DNA from 4 places in the Enterobacter sp. RHBSTW-00175 genome. Region 2 is predicted to be linked to each of the others. Evidence: predicted binding sites of a transcription regulator. Region 2 holds the regulator's gene; each other region holds the start of a gene.
The links. Region 2 encodes CRP, which controls carbon source genes, mostly activating them, when cyclic AMP is high. Its sites were predicted from a motif close to ATGTGANNNNNNTCACAT; they were not measured.
Positions count from the first base shown of each region.

Region 1 (3,686 bases), 380 kb from region 2:
CATCGGCGCAAAGCTGGTTCAGAAGCTGGTTCTGGCAGCCACCGCCCACGATGTGTAACTGGCTGAATGGCTTACCGCGAAGGGCTTCCAGCTCGCTCAGCACATCGGCATACAGCAGCGCCAGGCTGTCGAATATGCAGCGCGCCAGCTCAGCGGGGCTGGATGGCACGGAATGTCCGGCCTCAAAGCAGGCGGCCTGGATCTCCGCGCTCATGTGCGCCGGGTTAATAAAACGGTCATCGTTCGGGTTAATCAGGAAGCGACATGCAGCCAGTGCTCCGGTATCGGCGATGAGGCGCGGCAGGTCGGTAATGCTTTGCTCTTTCAGCACGCGCTGAAGCAGCCACAAACCCATGATGTTTTTCAGCACCCGATAACGGCCTTCCGCACCGCCTTCATTGGTGATGTTTGCCACCAGAGCGGCGGTGCTGGTGTACGGCGTTTTGCTCTCAAAGCCCATCAGCGACCAGGTGCCGGAAGAGAGGTAGGCTGCGTCTTTACTGGCGAGCGGCGAGGCAATCACCGCGCTGGCGGTATCGTGGCTCGCAACGGCCACCACCGGGATTTCATTGCCCTGCGGGCATATCCACTGACCGATCACATTACCGGGATGGGTTGGCGTGCCGAACCAGGAAGCGGATGCGCCCGTCCAGTTCAGCAGATGTTCGTCCCAGTTATCGGAATTGATGTTGACCAGCTGAGTCGTGGTGGCGTTGGTGTATTCCCAGTTCATGTTGCCGGTCAGGCGGTAGCTGAAGTAATCCGGGATCAACAAGGCATGGGCGACATTCGTCACCAGCTCCGGCTGTGTGTCGACCAGGGCGCGCAGCTGGTAGAGCGTATTGAAAGGGAGGAACTGAATGCCTGAGCGGCCATAGATATTCGCCATGCCGAGTTGTTCGATGGCCTGCATCATTACACCATCGGTACGACTGTCGCGATACGAAACAGGCAGGCCAACGCGCTCGCCGTTGTGACCAAGCAGCACATAATCCACGCCCCAGGTATCAATACCGATGCTATCGATACGGATCCCGTCATCGCAGACTTTCGTCAGCCCGATGCGGATTTCGGCCTCCAGGCCATCAATATCCCAGGTGTCAAAACCATCCTGCTTTTGCAGGCAGTTAACAAAGCGGTGCATTTCACGAAGCGAAAGTGTGCGCTGGGTACAGTCATACGTGGCCAGCATTACGCGGCCGCTGGATGCGCCTAAATCGACTGCCACACAATGGCGAAATGTCATGTTCGGGTCCCTCTTTAAGTCATTGGGGATGAGTGTAAGAAAGGGAAGAAAAAGTCACCTTCTCGTTACTGACAGGCGAAAACCGGGGCTGGCAAGAAAGCAAAGATGAACGTGAGGGAGTTCACAGTTTCCAGTAATGGCGGGCTTTGCAGGCAATGTGACGCTTGCCGCATTTCCTGATCTTTCCATCTGTTTCTTGAAAAACGGGCAGCTTTTGCGAGGTTTGCTGCCGAAAATTTAAGGTGAGTCTGAAGAGCCTTAATTACTATTTTGAGAACATTTCTCATCGGTGGGGGCTGCTATGACCGTACTACACAGCGTGGATTTTTTTCCTTCGGGAGGTTCGCCTGTTGCGATTGAACCACGGCTCCCACAGGCTGCATTTCCGGAGCATTATCATGATTTCCATGAAATTGTGATTGTTGAACACGGTACGGGGATCCACGTGTTTAATGGCCAGCCGTACACTATCAGCGGCGGTACGGTGTGCTTTGTGCGTGACCACGACAGACATTTGTATGAACATACGGACAACCTGTGTCTGACCAATGTGCTTTACCGGTCACCGGATGCGTTTCAGTTTCTTTCGGGGCTTAACCAGCTGCTGCCGCAGGAGAAGGACGGGCATTATCCGTCGCACTGGCGGGTGAATCAGGCCACGCTGCAACAGGTGCGCCTGCTGGTTAATCAGATGGAAAAGAGTGAAGACGGGCACGAGACGCATGTCATCGCCACCCGCGAGCTGCTGTTTATGCAGTTACTGGTACTGCTGCGCCGCAGTAGCCTGGTGGAAGGGCTGGAGAATAACGACGCGCGGCTGAATCAACTGATGGCCTGGCTGGAAGACCACTTTGCCGAGGATATCCGCTGGGAAACGCTGGCGGATGATTTCTCGTTATCGCTACGCACCCTGCATCGTCAACTCAAACATCACACCGGACTCACGCCGCAGCGCTACCTCAACCGCCTGCGCCTGATCAAAGCGCGCCACCTGCTGCGCCATACTGACGAAAGCGTTACGGATATCGCCTATCGCTGCGGTTTCGGCGACAGTAACCATTTTTCGACTTTGTTTCGCCGGGAATTTAACTGGTCGCCGCGCGATATTCGCCAGGGTAAGGACGCATCACTCCAGTAACGCGAGGGCAGTCACCGTTTTCTTGCCGCAAAAAAGCTAATAATGTCAGGTTATTCGCCGTTGAGGTTGTGGTGTGGCTGCTCAGTTAATCCTTCGCAAAAATGATTTCTTTGCCTCCGCTGGCCAGTCCGTTGCGGTGGCCGATCGCTATCCGCAAAATGTTTTTGCCGAACACACGCATGAGTTTTGTGAGCTGGTGCTGGTGTGGCGGGGAAACGGCTTACACGTTCTCAACGACCGGCCTTACCGTATTACTCGCGGTGACCTGTTTTATATCCGCGCCGAAGACAAACACTCCTACGCCTCGGTAAACGATCTGGTGTTGCAGAACGTGATTTATTGCCCGGACAGACTCAAGCTCAACGTCGACTGGGCCGCGCATATCCCGGGGTTTAACGATGCCAGCAACACGCCGCACTGGCGTTTAAGCAGCAACGGCATGACCCAGGTGCGCCAGGTGATTTCCCTGCTTGAACAGGAGAGCCAGAAGGCCGACCCGCTTGCCAACCCGATGGCGGAACTGCTTTTCGCACAGCTGGTCATGACGCTCAAACGCTATCGCTACGCCACCGATAACCCCTCCGCGAGTGAACAGGAAGCGCTGCTGGACAAGCTCATTACCACCCTTGCGGGCAGCCTGAACAAGAGCTTCGTGCTGGAGAAGTTTTGCGAACAGGAGCAGTGCAGCGAGCGCGCGCTGCGCCAGCAGTTTCGTACTCAGACGGGAATGACGGTGAACCACTATCTGCGCCAGCTGCGCATCTGTCATGCTCAGTATCTGCTACAGCATACGGAGCTGATGGTCAGTGAAGTGGCGATGCGCTGTGGCTTTGAGGACAGTAACTACTTTTCGGTGGTGTTTAACCGCGAGGTGGGGATGACGCCGGTTCAGTGGCGTCATCGCAGTCGAAAGGCGGCGTAATCAGTTCGCCATGCCGAGGCCAACGATGTTGGCGGCGATAATAATCACCACGCAGCCCAGGCTCAGTACGCCCACCGGACGACGCCCGGCATTGTTCCACTCCTTCAGGATCAAACCCACTAACCCGCCGCACAGCACGTAGAAGCTCATGTGCAGCATCCAGCTCATGTAGTCATACTGCGCCGGAATACTGGCGTGACCCCAGGCGTAGAAGAAGAACTGCAAATACCACATCAGGCCGCCGAGAGCAGAGAGCAGCACGTTGGTGATGATCAACGGTTTTGCCAGAGAGAAGTCTGCTTTTACCGACAAGTTCTTCACTTTTGCCAGACGAATGAAGCAGAAGCCCAGGTTCACCAGCGCGCCGCCGCCCATAATCA
Region 1 is NZ_CP055930.1:2,052,884-2,056,569, reverse strand. It holds gene rhaB (rhamnulokinase) at 1-1,246, opposite strand, end outside; gene rhaS (HTH-type transcriptional activator RhaS) at 1,548-2,384, shown strand; gene rhaR (HTH-type transcriptional activator RhaR) at 2,458-3,306, shown strand; gene rhaT (L-rhamnose/proton symporter RhaT) at 3,307-3,686, opposite strand, start outside.
Region 1: a site for CRP is predicted at 1,402-1,419, ahead of rhaS (HTH-type transcriptional activator RhaS). Genes of this name have one in related genera too.

Region 2 (3,686 bases):
TATCATGCCCCGCAATGCCTTTCACGACTGACCTTTAACACTATTCCAGTCAGGGAGTTGCTATGTCTGCCAGACATCCGGTTATTGCCGTTACAGGCTCAAGTGGTGCGGGTACAACCACCACCAGCCTCGCCTTTCGCAAGATTTTCGCGCAACTGAATTTACGGTCCGCAGAGGTAGAAGGTGATAGCTTTCACCGCTACACCCGCCCTGAAATGGATATGGCGATCCGCAAAGCTCGCGATCTCGGCAAACACATCAGCTATTTTGGGCCAGATGCCAACGATTTCGGTCTGCTGGAGCAGACTTTCAAAGAATACGGACAGACCGGCAAAGGCCAGTCGCGGAAGTATCTGCACACCTATGACGAAGCCGTTCCCTGGAATCAGGTACCAGGGACATTCACCCCCTGGCAGCCTCTTCCCGAACCTACCGACGTGCTATTTTATGAAGGATTACATGGCGGCGTGGTGACCACGCAGCATGATGTGGCGCGCCACGTGGACCTGTTGGTCGGCGTTGTGCCGATTGTGAACCTGGAGTGGATCCAGAAGCTGACGCGCGATACCAGCGAGCGCGGTCATTCACGCGAAGCGGTGATGGATTCGGTTGTTCGTTCGATGGAAGATTACATTAACTTCCTGACGCCGCAGTTCTCACGCACCCACATCAACTTCCAGCGCGTGCCGACGGTAGATACCTCCAACCCGTTTGCGGCCAAAAGCATTCCCTCGCTGGACGAAAGCTTTGTGGTTATTCATTTCCGCAATCTCGAAGGCATTGATTACCCCTGGCTGCTGGCCATGCTGCAAGGCTCATTCATTTCGCATATGAATACGTTGGTAGTGCCGGGCGGGAAAATGGGGCTGGCGATGGAACTGATTATGTCACCGCTGGTGCAGCGGTTGATGGAAGGGAAGCAGATCGCGTGATCCTTTTCCCTCTCCCCGTGGGAGAGGGTTAGGGTGAGGGCATCAACGCGTATGATGCCCCTTGCATTAAGCCTCGATCACTTCATACGAATGCGTGATTTTTACCGCTTTCTCCAGCATTAACGCCACGGAGCAATATTTCTCCGCAGAAAGATCCACCGCACGTGATACCGCAGCGTCTTTCAGCTCTTTGCCGGTCACAATAAAATGCAAATTGATGTGCGTAAACAGGCGTGGTGCTTCTTCACGGCGTTCAGAAGTGAGTTTTACTTCGCAATCCGTCACGTCATGACGACCTTTTTGCAAAATCGACACCACGTCAATTGCGCTGCAACCACCCGCCGCCATCAGCACCATCTCCATTGGGCTTGGTGCTTTATCGCCGGAGTTCCCATCCATTAAAATCTGGTGTCCGGAAGCGGATTCGCCCAGGAACGTTAAACCTTCAACCCATTTCACACGCGCTTGCATATTCATTAACTCCAACGTTGCATTTTTGGTGACAGATTACGCGTACGTTACATTTCTCGCAACGGAAGGCGACCTGCATCATGCTGAAGCGAGACACCAGGAGACACGCGACAAAAGCTATGCTAAAACACTCTGGATGCTACAGTAATACATTGACGTTACACATGTATGCAGAGGACATCAAACTTTACTGGCTGCGACTATTACGACAGCCGACTTCCCAGGGTATGGGTAAGAATTCGATTGCAACCCCAGAGTCTGGATGCATCTTATGACTCTGGTGACAGCTTATAACAGAGGATAACAGCGCATGGTGCTTGGCAAACCGCAAACAGACCCGACTCTCGAATGGTTCTTGTCTCATTGCCACATTCATAAGTACCCATCGAAGAGCACGCTGATTCACCAGGGTGAAAAAGCGGAAACGTTGTATTACATCGTCAAAGGCTCGGTGGCAGTGCTGATCAAAGATGAGGAAGGGAAAGAAATGATCCTTTCTTATCTGAACCAGGGCGATTTCATCGGTGAACTGGGCCTGTTTGAAGAAGGCCAGGAACGTAGCGCCTGGGTTCGTGCAAAAACCGCGTGTGAAGTGGCCGAAATCTCCTACAAGAAATTCCGTCAGCTGATTCAGGTTAACCCTGACATCCTGATGCGTCTTTCTTCGCAGATGGCTCGCCGCCTGCAAGTCACGTCTGAGAAAGTGGGTAACCTCGCCTTCCTGGACGTAACGGGCCGTATCGCTCAGACTCTGCTGAACCTGGCGAAACAACCAGACGCGATGACCCACCCGGACGGAATGCAAATTAAAATTACCCGTCAGGAAATTGGTCAGATCGTGGGTTGCTCCCGTGAAACAGTGGGCCGTATTCTGAAAATGCTCGAAGACCAGAACCTGATCTCCGCCCACGGTAAAACCATCGTGGTTTACGGAACACGTTAATTCCGGTCAAACGGCGTGCCATCGCAAGGTGTCACGCCGTTTTTGTCTCTACTCCCCATGTGGCGCAGGCTAATTTATCACCCGGAAGTTAACTACGCACTGCGACAAACGCTGGTGTTGTGCCTTCCTGTGGCCGTGGGTTTGCTGCTGGGCCATCTGCAACAGGGTCTGTTGTTCTCCCTGGTTCCTGCCTGCTGCAACATTGCAGGTCTGGACACACCGCATAAACGTTTCTTCAAGCGCCTGATTATTGGCGGCTGTCTGTTTGCAGGCTGTAGCCTCGCTGTACAACTGCTGCTTGCCCGTGATATTCCGCTTCCCCTGATCCTGACCGTACTGGCCATGACGCTTGGCGTGACCGCTGAAATCAGCGCGCTACATGCCCGGTTGCTGCCCGCGTCGTTGATTGCCGCCATCTTCACGCTGAGCCTCGCCGGGAATATGCCGGTGTGGGAGCCGCTACTCATCTACGCGCTGGGAACCCTGTGGTACGGCGTGTTCAACTGGATCTGGTTCCGCCTGTGGCGCGAACAACCGCTGCGCGAATCGCTCAGCCTGCTCTACGTGCAGCTTGCCGACTACTGCGAAGCCAAGTACACCCTGCTCACTCAGCATACGGATCCGGAAAAATCGCTGCCGCCGCTGCTGGCGCGCCAGCAAAAAGTCGTCGATCTGATTAGCCAGTGTTATCAGCAGTTGCACATGCTCGCCGCCAATAAAAATCATGACTATAAGCGACTGCTGCGTATCTTCCAGGTCGGTCTGGATTTACAGGAACATATCTCTGTGAGCCTGCATCATCCGCAGGAGGTGCAAAAGCTGGTCGAACGTAGCCACGCCGAGGCGGTGATCCGCTGGAACGCCCAAACCGTGGCAGCGCGCCTGCGCATTCTCGCTGACGATATCCTGTATCACCGCTATCCCACGCGTTTTAACATGGACAAACAGCTGGGGGCGCTGGAGAAAATTGCCCATCAGCACGCGGAAAACCCGGTGGGCCAATTTGCGGCGTGGCACTTCAGCCGCATCGCCCGTGTCCTGCGGACTCAGCGGCCACTTTACCCCCGTGACCTGATGGCCGATAAACAAAAGCGTCTGCCGCTGCTGCCAGCCCTGAAAAGCTATCTGTCACTGAAATCTGCCGCGCTGCGTAATGCCGCGCGTATCAGCGTGATGCTTAGCACCGCCAGTCTGATGGGCGTCGCGCTGCACTTACCGAAACCGTACTGGATCTTAATGACCGTGCTGTTTGTTACGCAGAACGGTTACGGTGCTACGCGGGTGCGCATTCTGCACCGGGCAGGTGGCACAATCGCGGGGCTTATCATTGCCGGGGTGAC
Region 2 is NZ_CP055930.1:1,670,862-1,674,547, forward strand. It holds gene HV107_RS07985 (YheU family protein) at 1-31, shown strand, start outside; gene HV107_RS07990 (phosphoribulokinase) at 63-932, shown strand; gene HV107_RS07995 (OsmC family protein) at 999-1,403, opposite strand; gene crp (cAMP-activated global transcriptional regulator CRP) at 1,714-2,346, shown strand; gene HV107_RS08005 (YccS/YhfK family putative transporter) at 2,404-3,686, shown strand, end outside.

Region 3 (3,686 bases), 790 kb from region 2:
GCCTTTACGCTCTTTAATGATAGGGGCGAGCAGCATCAGGCGTTTACCTTCCGGCTGCGCCAGCACGTTATCGACCATCTGGCTCACGGTTTGCGCGGCCAGTGGTACATCGTGGTCCGGGCAGCGCGGCTCACCAACGCGTGCAAACAGCAGGCGCAGGTAATCATGAATTTCGGTAATCGTACCGACCGTTGAACGCGGGTTATGTGAAGTCGATTTCTGCTCGATAGAGATAGCAGGTGACAACCCTTCAATGTGGTCAACGTCCGGTTTTTCCATTAACGACAGGAACTGCCGGGCATAGGCTGAGAGTGATTCAACGTAACGACGCTGTCCTTCGGCGTATAAAGTGTCGAAAGCCAGCGAGGATTTGCCAGACCCCGAAAGCCCGGTCACGACGATGAGTTTGTCGCGAGGGATAATGAGGTTGATATTTTTGAGATTATGGGTGCGGGCGCCCCGAACTTCGATCTTATCCATTCACCTTTCCCGGTAGGAACACTGTTTGCCTGGTTTGTTTGAAGGACAACCGGCTGTCAGAAACGGCTAATTATGACACAAATTGACCTGTTTGGATATACAGTATTGGAATGCATTTTCTGATTCGCTGTGTAACAATGTTCAGTTCGCGAGAGAAGTCTGGAACATGCTACGCAACTATCAAAGTGGCGTATGGAAATGGTACACTCTCGCGTTTACACTATTAAGAAACGTATTCAGGAGACACGAACATGGCCAGCAGAGGCGTAAACAAGGTGATTCTCGTCGGTAATCTGGGCCAGGACCCGGAAGTACGCTATATGCCGAGTGGTGGCGCAGTTGCCAACATTACGCTGGCTACTTCCGAATCCTGGCGTGATAAAGCGACCGGCGAAATGAAAGAGCAGACCGAATGGCACCGTGTTGTGCTGTTTGGCAAACTGGCTGAAGTGGCGGGTGAGTACCTGCGTAAAGGTTCTCAGGTGTACATCGAAGGCCAGCTGCGTACCCGCAAATGGACCGATCAGTCCGGCGCTGAAAAATACACGACCGAAATCGTGGTTAACGTTGGTGGCACCATGCAGATGCTGGGTGGCCGTCAGGGCGGTGGCGCACCAGCAGGTGGCGGCCAGCAGCAGGGCGGTTGGGGTCAGCCTCAGCAGCCACAGGGTGGCAACCAGTTCAGCGGCGGCGCGCAGTCTCGTCCGCAGCAGCAGTCTGCTCCAGCGCCATCTAATGAGCCGCCAATGGACTTCGACGACGATATCCCGTTCTGATTTCCTTTCAGGCATAAAAAAACCTCGCAAATGCGAGGTTTTTTTATTGTGCTCATCAGCACCCGCAGGAATTACTCTGTCAGGTAATCACCATCGGCCAGTCCGGCGGGGTGTGGCTCATTGCTTCAACCATGACGACTTTCATATTTTCCCAGATGGTTGCGATATCCAGCAGAGTGATGCCAAGCAAGCCCGTTGCAAACCAACATGCTGCGCCCAGTCCCAGCACGGTGCTGATCACTGCAAGGCCAGCGTAGTCAGATTTACGAAATTGAATGTTCAGCGTGCTGGCTAAAAACATCAATACCGCACTGAACAACGGCCAGCGCAGGAGAACCATGCTGGTGGTAATGGTTGCCATAAACCTATCCTCGAAAAGCAGACGAACGACTGAAACAGTGTTTTGAGTTACATGATATGTGTGAACTATATCACACTTGATGTTTTATTCGCCAGTATCAGGAAGATGAAAAGAGGGGCAGGTATAGACACGAGATATGCTTCAGAACGTAAAGTGAAAATATATCTTTGCAGGCTAATGATGAGCTTTTCCCGCTCTTTTTAATAAATTCATTGAGATAGCAAAACCTCTGCAATATTTCATTAGTTGTATAATGTTTACAGCATAAACCCTATAGATTATGCTTGAGTGGACAAATAAATGTACTCGTAGCTAATAATTCAGGTTTTTGAATTTTTTGGTTTTTTTCTGTTGCGTATCATTTTCATTACACACAGAGTGTTATTTAATTATTCTGAATTTTAATTCAGTAATTAACGGTTTTTTTGAATCTGAATATATGTTGCGGTCGGTCTATCATTTAATGACCTGCGAACAAATGATGAAAGAAAAACGACGCGATATTGTTAATGACAGTATGCAGGCGCTGCACGCACTGGCTAAGCTTATGCCACTGCTTAATTCTCAGTGCTCTTTATCGGAAATGCTGGACACCATTAACCGGGTTTTAGGTTCAACACTTGCCTGGGTCAGCGTTGATGACGATGACGGATTGCAACGGGTGGTGTGTGCAGGTGACGTCACCTGTCACTCTTTCGAAGTGACTGATTTTCTTGCCAGTACCTCGCTGCAACGCCATCACCGATCGTGGCGGGTGGTGTACTGGAAAGAGCATATCGGCCGCACGCTTTTTCCTCCTCAGCATCCGGGCTACACGCAGTTACAAAGCGGTGTTTTATGCAAACTCTCTTCACACGACTGGCGCTGTAGCGGTTATTTCTTTTTAGCGTTTGATGAACGACTCAATTCTCTCCCTATCCTCAAAAATATCGTGGTGGTACTGGTTGAGAAGCTAAAAGACTATTTTGAAGAAATTATTGCGCGAGAAAAAACAGCGCAAGAAATGCAGCGGGTTGTCACGCAGTATAAAACCTTGTTCGAGCGGGCCCCGGTGCTAATGAACTCCTTCGACAAACACAATCGTTGTGTATTGTGGAATGCGGAATGCGAAAAAGTGTTTGGCTGGAGTATGGCGGAGGTCGCCGCACATTCCGATCCGTTGGTACTTTTCTATCCTGATCCTGAAGAGCGCCGGCGGGTGCGGGAGTCTGTGCATGTTTCCCCCCTTAAAGACATGTATGAGTGGCATCCTCTGCGCAGAGATGGGATGCAGCTGACTATCTTGTGGTCTAACATTCTGTTACCCGACAACTCGATTCTGAATATTGGTCTGGACATTACCGAGCGGAAAAAAGCAGAGCAGCAGCTGGCGGTTAAGGCCACCACTGACGATCTCACCGGCTGTTTTAACCGTTCAGCGATTTTGCAGCAGCTTAAATCGGCGCTGGCGGCGAATTCGCGACAGGATGCAGACAGTCACTTTTGTGTGCTGATGTTCGACCTGGATTATTTTAAGCAAATCAACGATGAGTGGGGACATCTGGTTGGCGATGCCGCACTGATCCATTTTTGCGACCGGCTACGGGAGTTAAGTCCGACAGGTTCTGCACTTGGGCGAGTGGGTGGCGAAGAATTTTTACTTTTGCTGGCGCGAACTGACGGTGATGCTGCAACTCGGCTCTCCAACCAGTTACGTCACATATTGAAGACAAAACCCCTGATTGTCGGCGACAGAAAACTGGAGCTCGCGTTTAGCGCGGGTGTTGTGGAGGTGGGGCAGGGTCAGCGTGATACCTCGACATTACTCACGCGAGCAGATAAAGCATTATATGATGCGAAGCGTGCAGGAAGAGGAAAAACAGTGCTGGCTTCTGATTATTTATAAATCGAATCAGGGATGACTTGCCACCAAATAGGATAAAATTGCATGCTCAACTTGTTCTTTTTTCATGCTGCCAATAGTTTAGCTTAATCACCGATCCTCTGTTGTGTTATCTTAAAACCTCCCGCTCAGACTGGATAATTATTTTCCTTAATAGAAACGGAACGAATACTTTCAGTTTGGCTTA
Region 3 is NZ_CP055930.1:2,458,698-2,462,383, forward strand. It holds gene uvrA (excinuclease ABC subunit UvrA) at 1-480, opposite strand, end outside; gene ssb1 (single-stranded DNA-binding protein SSB1) at 732-1,256, shown strand; gene HV107_RS11640 (YjcB family protein) at 1,336-1,617, opposite strand; gene HV107_RS11645 (sensor domain-containing diguanylate cyclase) at 2,099-3,502, shown strand.
Region 3: a site for CRP is predicted at 1,676-1,693, ahead of HV107_RS11640 (YjcB family protein). Genes of this name have one in related genera too.

Region 4 (3,686 bases), 1.7 Mb from region 2:
GGCTAATCCCGTGTCGGCCGGATGATCCGGCCGATAAACAGTGCGTATCACAGGCCCGATAAGCAATATCGGGCTTTTTTATTTCTTCACCGACACTGCGCTGCCTGCATCTTTGGTCAGGCGTAATGTATCAAACATCCCCACCAGGCAAATGATCGCGATAACCACAAATGCCAGCCTGAAGCTGATGCCGGGTATCGCCGTCATCCCGATGGCATCACTGACTTTTTCGCCAATACGGATACCAATTGCACCAAGCGTAATGCCCAGCCCAACGGCAAGCTGCGTGGCAGTGGAAAAAAGGGTGTTAGCGTAGCTCATCTGAGCCGACGGAATATCGGCAAAAGCCAGCGTACTCACGGCCGTAAACTGAATCGAGCGGAACACCCCGCCCAGATAGAGGATCAGCATAATCAGCCAGACCGGCGTGTGCGGGGTAAGAAACGCACAGGCCAGCAGCGCCAGCACGTTTAATGCGCCATTAATCAGTAACAGGCGTTTAAACCCTAAACGGCGGATGAGTGGTGTGGTTGCGGGTTTAATCGTCAGATTCCCGACAAATACTGCCAGCACCAGCAGGCCGGAATGAAACGCATCCATGCCAAACCCGACCTGGAACATCAGCGGCAACAGGAAAGGCACGGCACTTATTGATGCACGAAATAGCGAGCCACCGTACATCGTGACCCGAAAGGTCGGCACCTGCATTGCGTCCAGGCTGATCATCGGCCACTGCGCGCGCTGGAAATGGCGCAGGGCGAACGTCAGGGCGGCGGAGCCGATGGCTAACAGCAGCAGCGTCAGCCCCTCCTGCATGTGTTGACCACCCATGGATTCCATCGCGTACACCAGGCTTACCATAGCCACCGTTGTGGCGACAAAACCCGGTAAATCAAAAGGCCGACGGGCATCTTCATGAAGGTCGGGAATGATCTTCAGCGCCAGAATAATAGCGGCGATACCCAGTGGGACATTGATGAAAAAGATCCAGCGCCAGTCGGCGTAGCTGGTAATAAAACCGCCGAGCGGCGGGCCGATAATCGGGGCAACCAGCGCAGGCCAGGTCAGCGTGGCGATAGCGGTAATAAGCTGGTGTTTCGGTGTGGTGCGTAAAACGGCCAGGCGGCCGACGGGCACCATCAGCGCACCTCCCATCCCCTGAAGCACGCGCATGGCAACGAACTGATCCACCGTAGTCGAGAGGCCGCAAAATACCGATGCCAGGGTGAAGATAGCCAGTGCAAGGGCGAATACCTTGCGAGCGCCGAAGCGGTCGGCAATCCAGCCGCTGGCGGGGATCAGCACGGCAAGCGTAATCAGATATGCACTGATACCAATATTAAGGTCAACCGCCTGTACGCCGAAACTTTTTGCCATGTCCGGCAGTGCCGTGGCGATAACCGTACCGTCAAGAAACTCCATAAAGAAAGCACCGGCAACCAACAGCGCCGCAGGCGACAAGCCCCGACTCTCTTTGCCGGTTATGTTTTCACTCATTTTCTTCCTGCCGTATCAAAAAAAATTATAAAAATTTACTGGAATTTATAGGTGCGTAACTTACGGATTTACCGCGATTTTTCTTAACAAACTGGTAGCACTGGTGGATTTACAATTGTGATGGAGGTCACGAAAATATTGATTTATGTGACGATGGTCATATTATAAGCGCATTGACAATAACACCTGCATAACAAATTACCGGAGCATCACAATGAAACTGCGCAAAATCCTGAAAAGCATGTGGGCTAACTACTGCAATACATTTAAAGACGTACCACCGGGTGCTATGTTCTGATGGAAAAACCTGCTTCGGCAGGTTTTTTTATGCCTGTAAACGACGAGAGGGAGATGAAAGGGGCTACGTTTTGTTACTATGGCTACCTTTAAATAAGGAGAAAGCCTATGTCTCAAAACCTGAGCGCCGATCAGGAACTGGTGTCTGACGTCGTTGCATGTCAGTTGGTTATCAAACAAATCCTTGATGTGCTGGACGTGATTGCGCCGGTTGAAGTGCGCGAAAAAATGTCCAGCCAACTGAAAACCATCGATTTCACCAGCCATCCTGCTGCGGCAGACCCGGTTACGCTCCGTGCTATCCAGAAAGCCATTGCGCTAATCGAGTTACGATTCACACCGCAGGGTGAGTCCCACTAAAATAAACCGATGTTTTGAAATTAGAAACACTTTTCTGAAAAACGTCGAAGGGCGACAGGACTGTCGCCCGGAGAGATTCTTAAAAGAACGTCTGCACCAGCAAATAACTCGCCGCACATGCGCAACTCACACCAATCAGACCCGGCAGTATGAAGCTGTGGTTAAGGATAAACCGGCCAATACGCGTGGTTCCTGAACGGTCAAAGCCGATACAGGCCAGATCGCTTGGATAGGTGGGCAGGACAAAGTATCCGTAAGATGCCGGGAAGAAAGCGATCAGCATTTTAGGATCGATACCCAGCATTAGCCCCATCGGCGCCACCGCCGTGAGTGCGGCAGCCTGACTGTTGACCAGCTTAGAAACCAGAAACAGTACAATGGCATACGTCCAGGGATGACTTTTCACCACGCCTTCAAGCGCCATTTTTAGCTCATCAAGGTGCGCCTGGAAAAAGGTATCGCTCATCCACGCCACGCCAAATACCGAGAAAATCGCGACCATCCCGGCTTTGAATACGGCGCCGTTTGATATGGTTGCCGCATTAACCTTACAGGCGACCAGCATCACGGCCCCGGCAATGAGCATCATCATCTGGATGACCAGATTCATCGAAAGAGCTGTCATTTTGCCTTTCACGTCGAAGGCTGGCCGCAGCTCTGGCAACGCCCCCAGCAGCACGACCACGGCAATCCCGGCAAAGAAGATCCACGTGGACCAGTACGCCTGTTTCGGGAAGCGCTGATTCATTAGGGTTTCCGTGCCGCCATAAATAAACTCACGCTGTTTAGGGTCTTTTATCCTCTCCTGAAACTCCACGTCATCCGCCAAATCTTTGCCTCGCCGCAGGCTCCAGAGTGCCGCGATAGCCACGCCAAAGAGAGAGGCAGGAACCGATACCGCCAGGATTTCGAGGATCCCCCAGGCGTGACCAATACCGTGTTGCGCGCCAAGAATCGACACCAGAGAAACCACCGCCACGGACACTGGGGACGCGGTGATCGCCATTTGCGAGGCCACAGAGGCCACCGCCATCGGGCGTTCAGGGCGAATGCCTTTTTTCAGCGCGATATCGGCAATGATGGGAAACATAGTGTAAACCACATGCCCGGTCCCGCATAAAAACGTCAACATCCATGTGGTAAAGGGGGCAAGGAGGGTGATGTGCTGCGGGTGCTTACGTAACAGCCGCTCGGCGAATTGCATCATCACATTCAGGCCGCCTGCCGTCTGCAATGTAGCCGCACAGCCAATAACGGCCAGGATCGTCAACATCACGTCAACCGGGGGTTTACCCGGTTGCAGGCCAAAGACAAAACACAAAACGAACAGACCGATACCGCTTATCAGGCCAAGACCCATACCGCCGAACCGCGTTCCCGCAAGCAGGCAGAGGATAATGACAATAAACTCGATGGTAATCATGAAGCTCCCTCGTCAAAGATAATGAAATTACGTAAATCATTACATGATGTAGGGATATTCATTGGGAGCGAGATCTGATTTGTTAAATGTCAGAAAAAGCAGAGGGTTG
Region 4 is NZ_CP055930.1:5,368,792-5,372,477, reverse strand. It holds gene HV107_RS25955 (RpiB/LacA/LacB family sugar-phosphate isomerase) at 1-6, shown strand, start outside; gene HV107_RS25950 (MFS transporter) at 79-1,497, opposite strand; gene azuC (stress response protein AzuC) at 1,712-1,795, shown strand; gene HV107_RS25940 (DUF2766 family protein) at 1,903-2,154, shown strand; gene HV107_RS25935 (anaerobic C4-dicarboxylate transporter) at 2,234-3,577, opposite strand.
Region 4: a site for CRP is predicted at 1,643-1,660, ahead of azuC (stress response protein AzuC). Genes of this name have one in related genera too.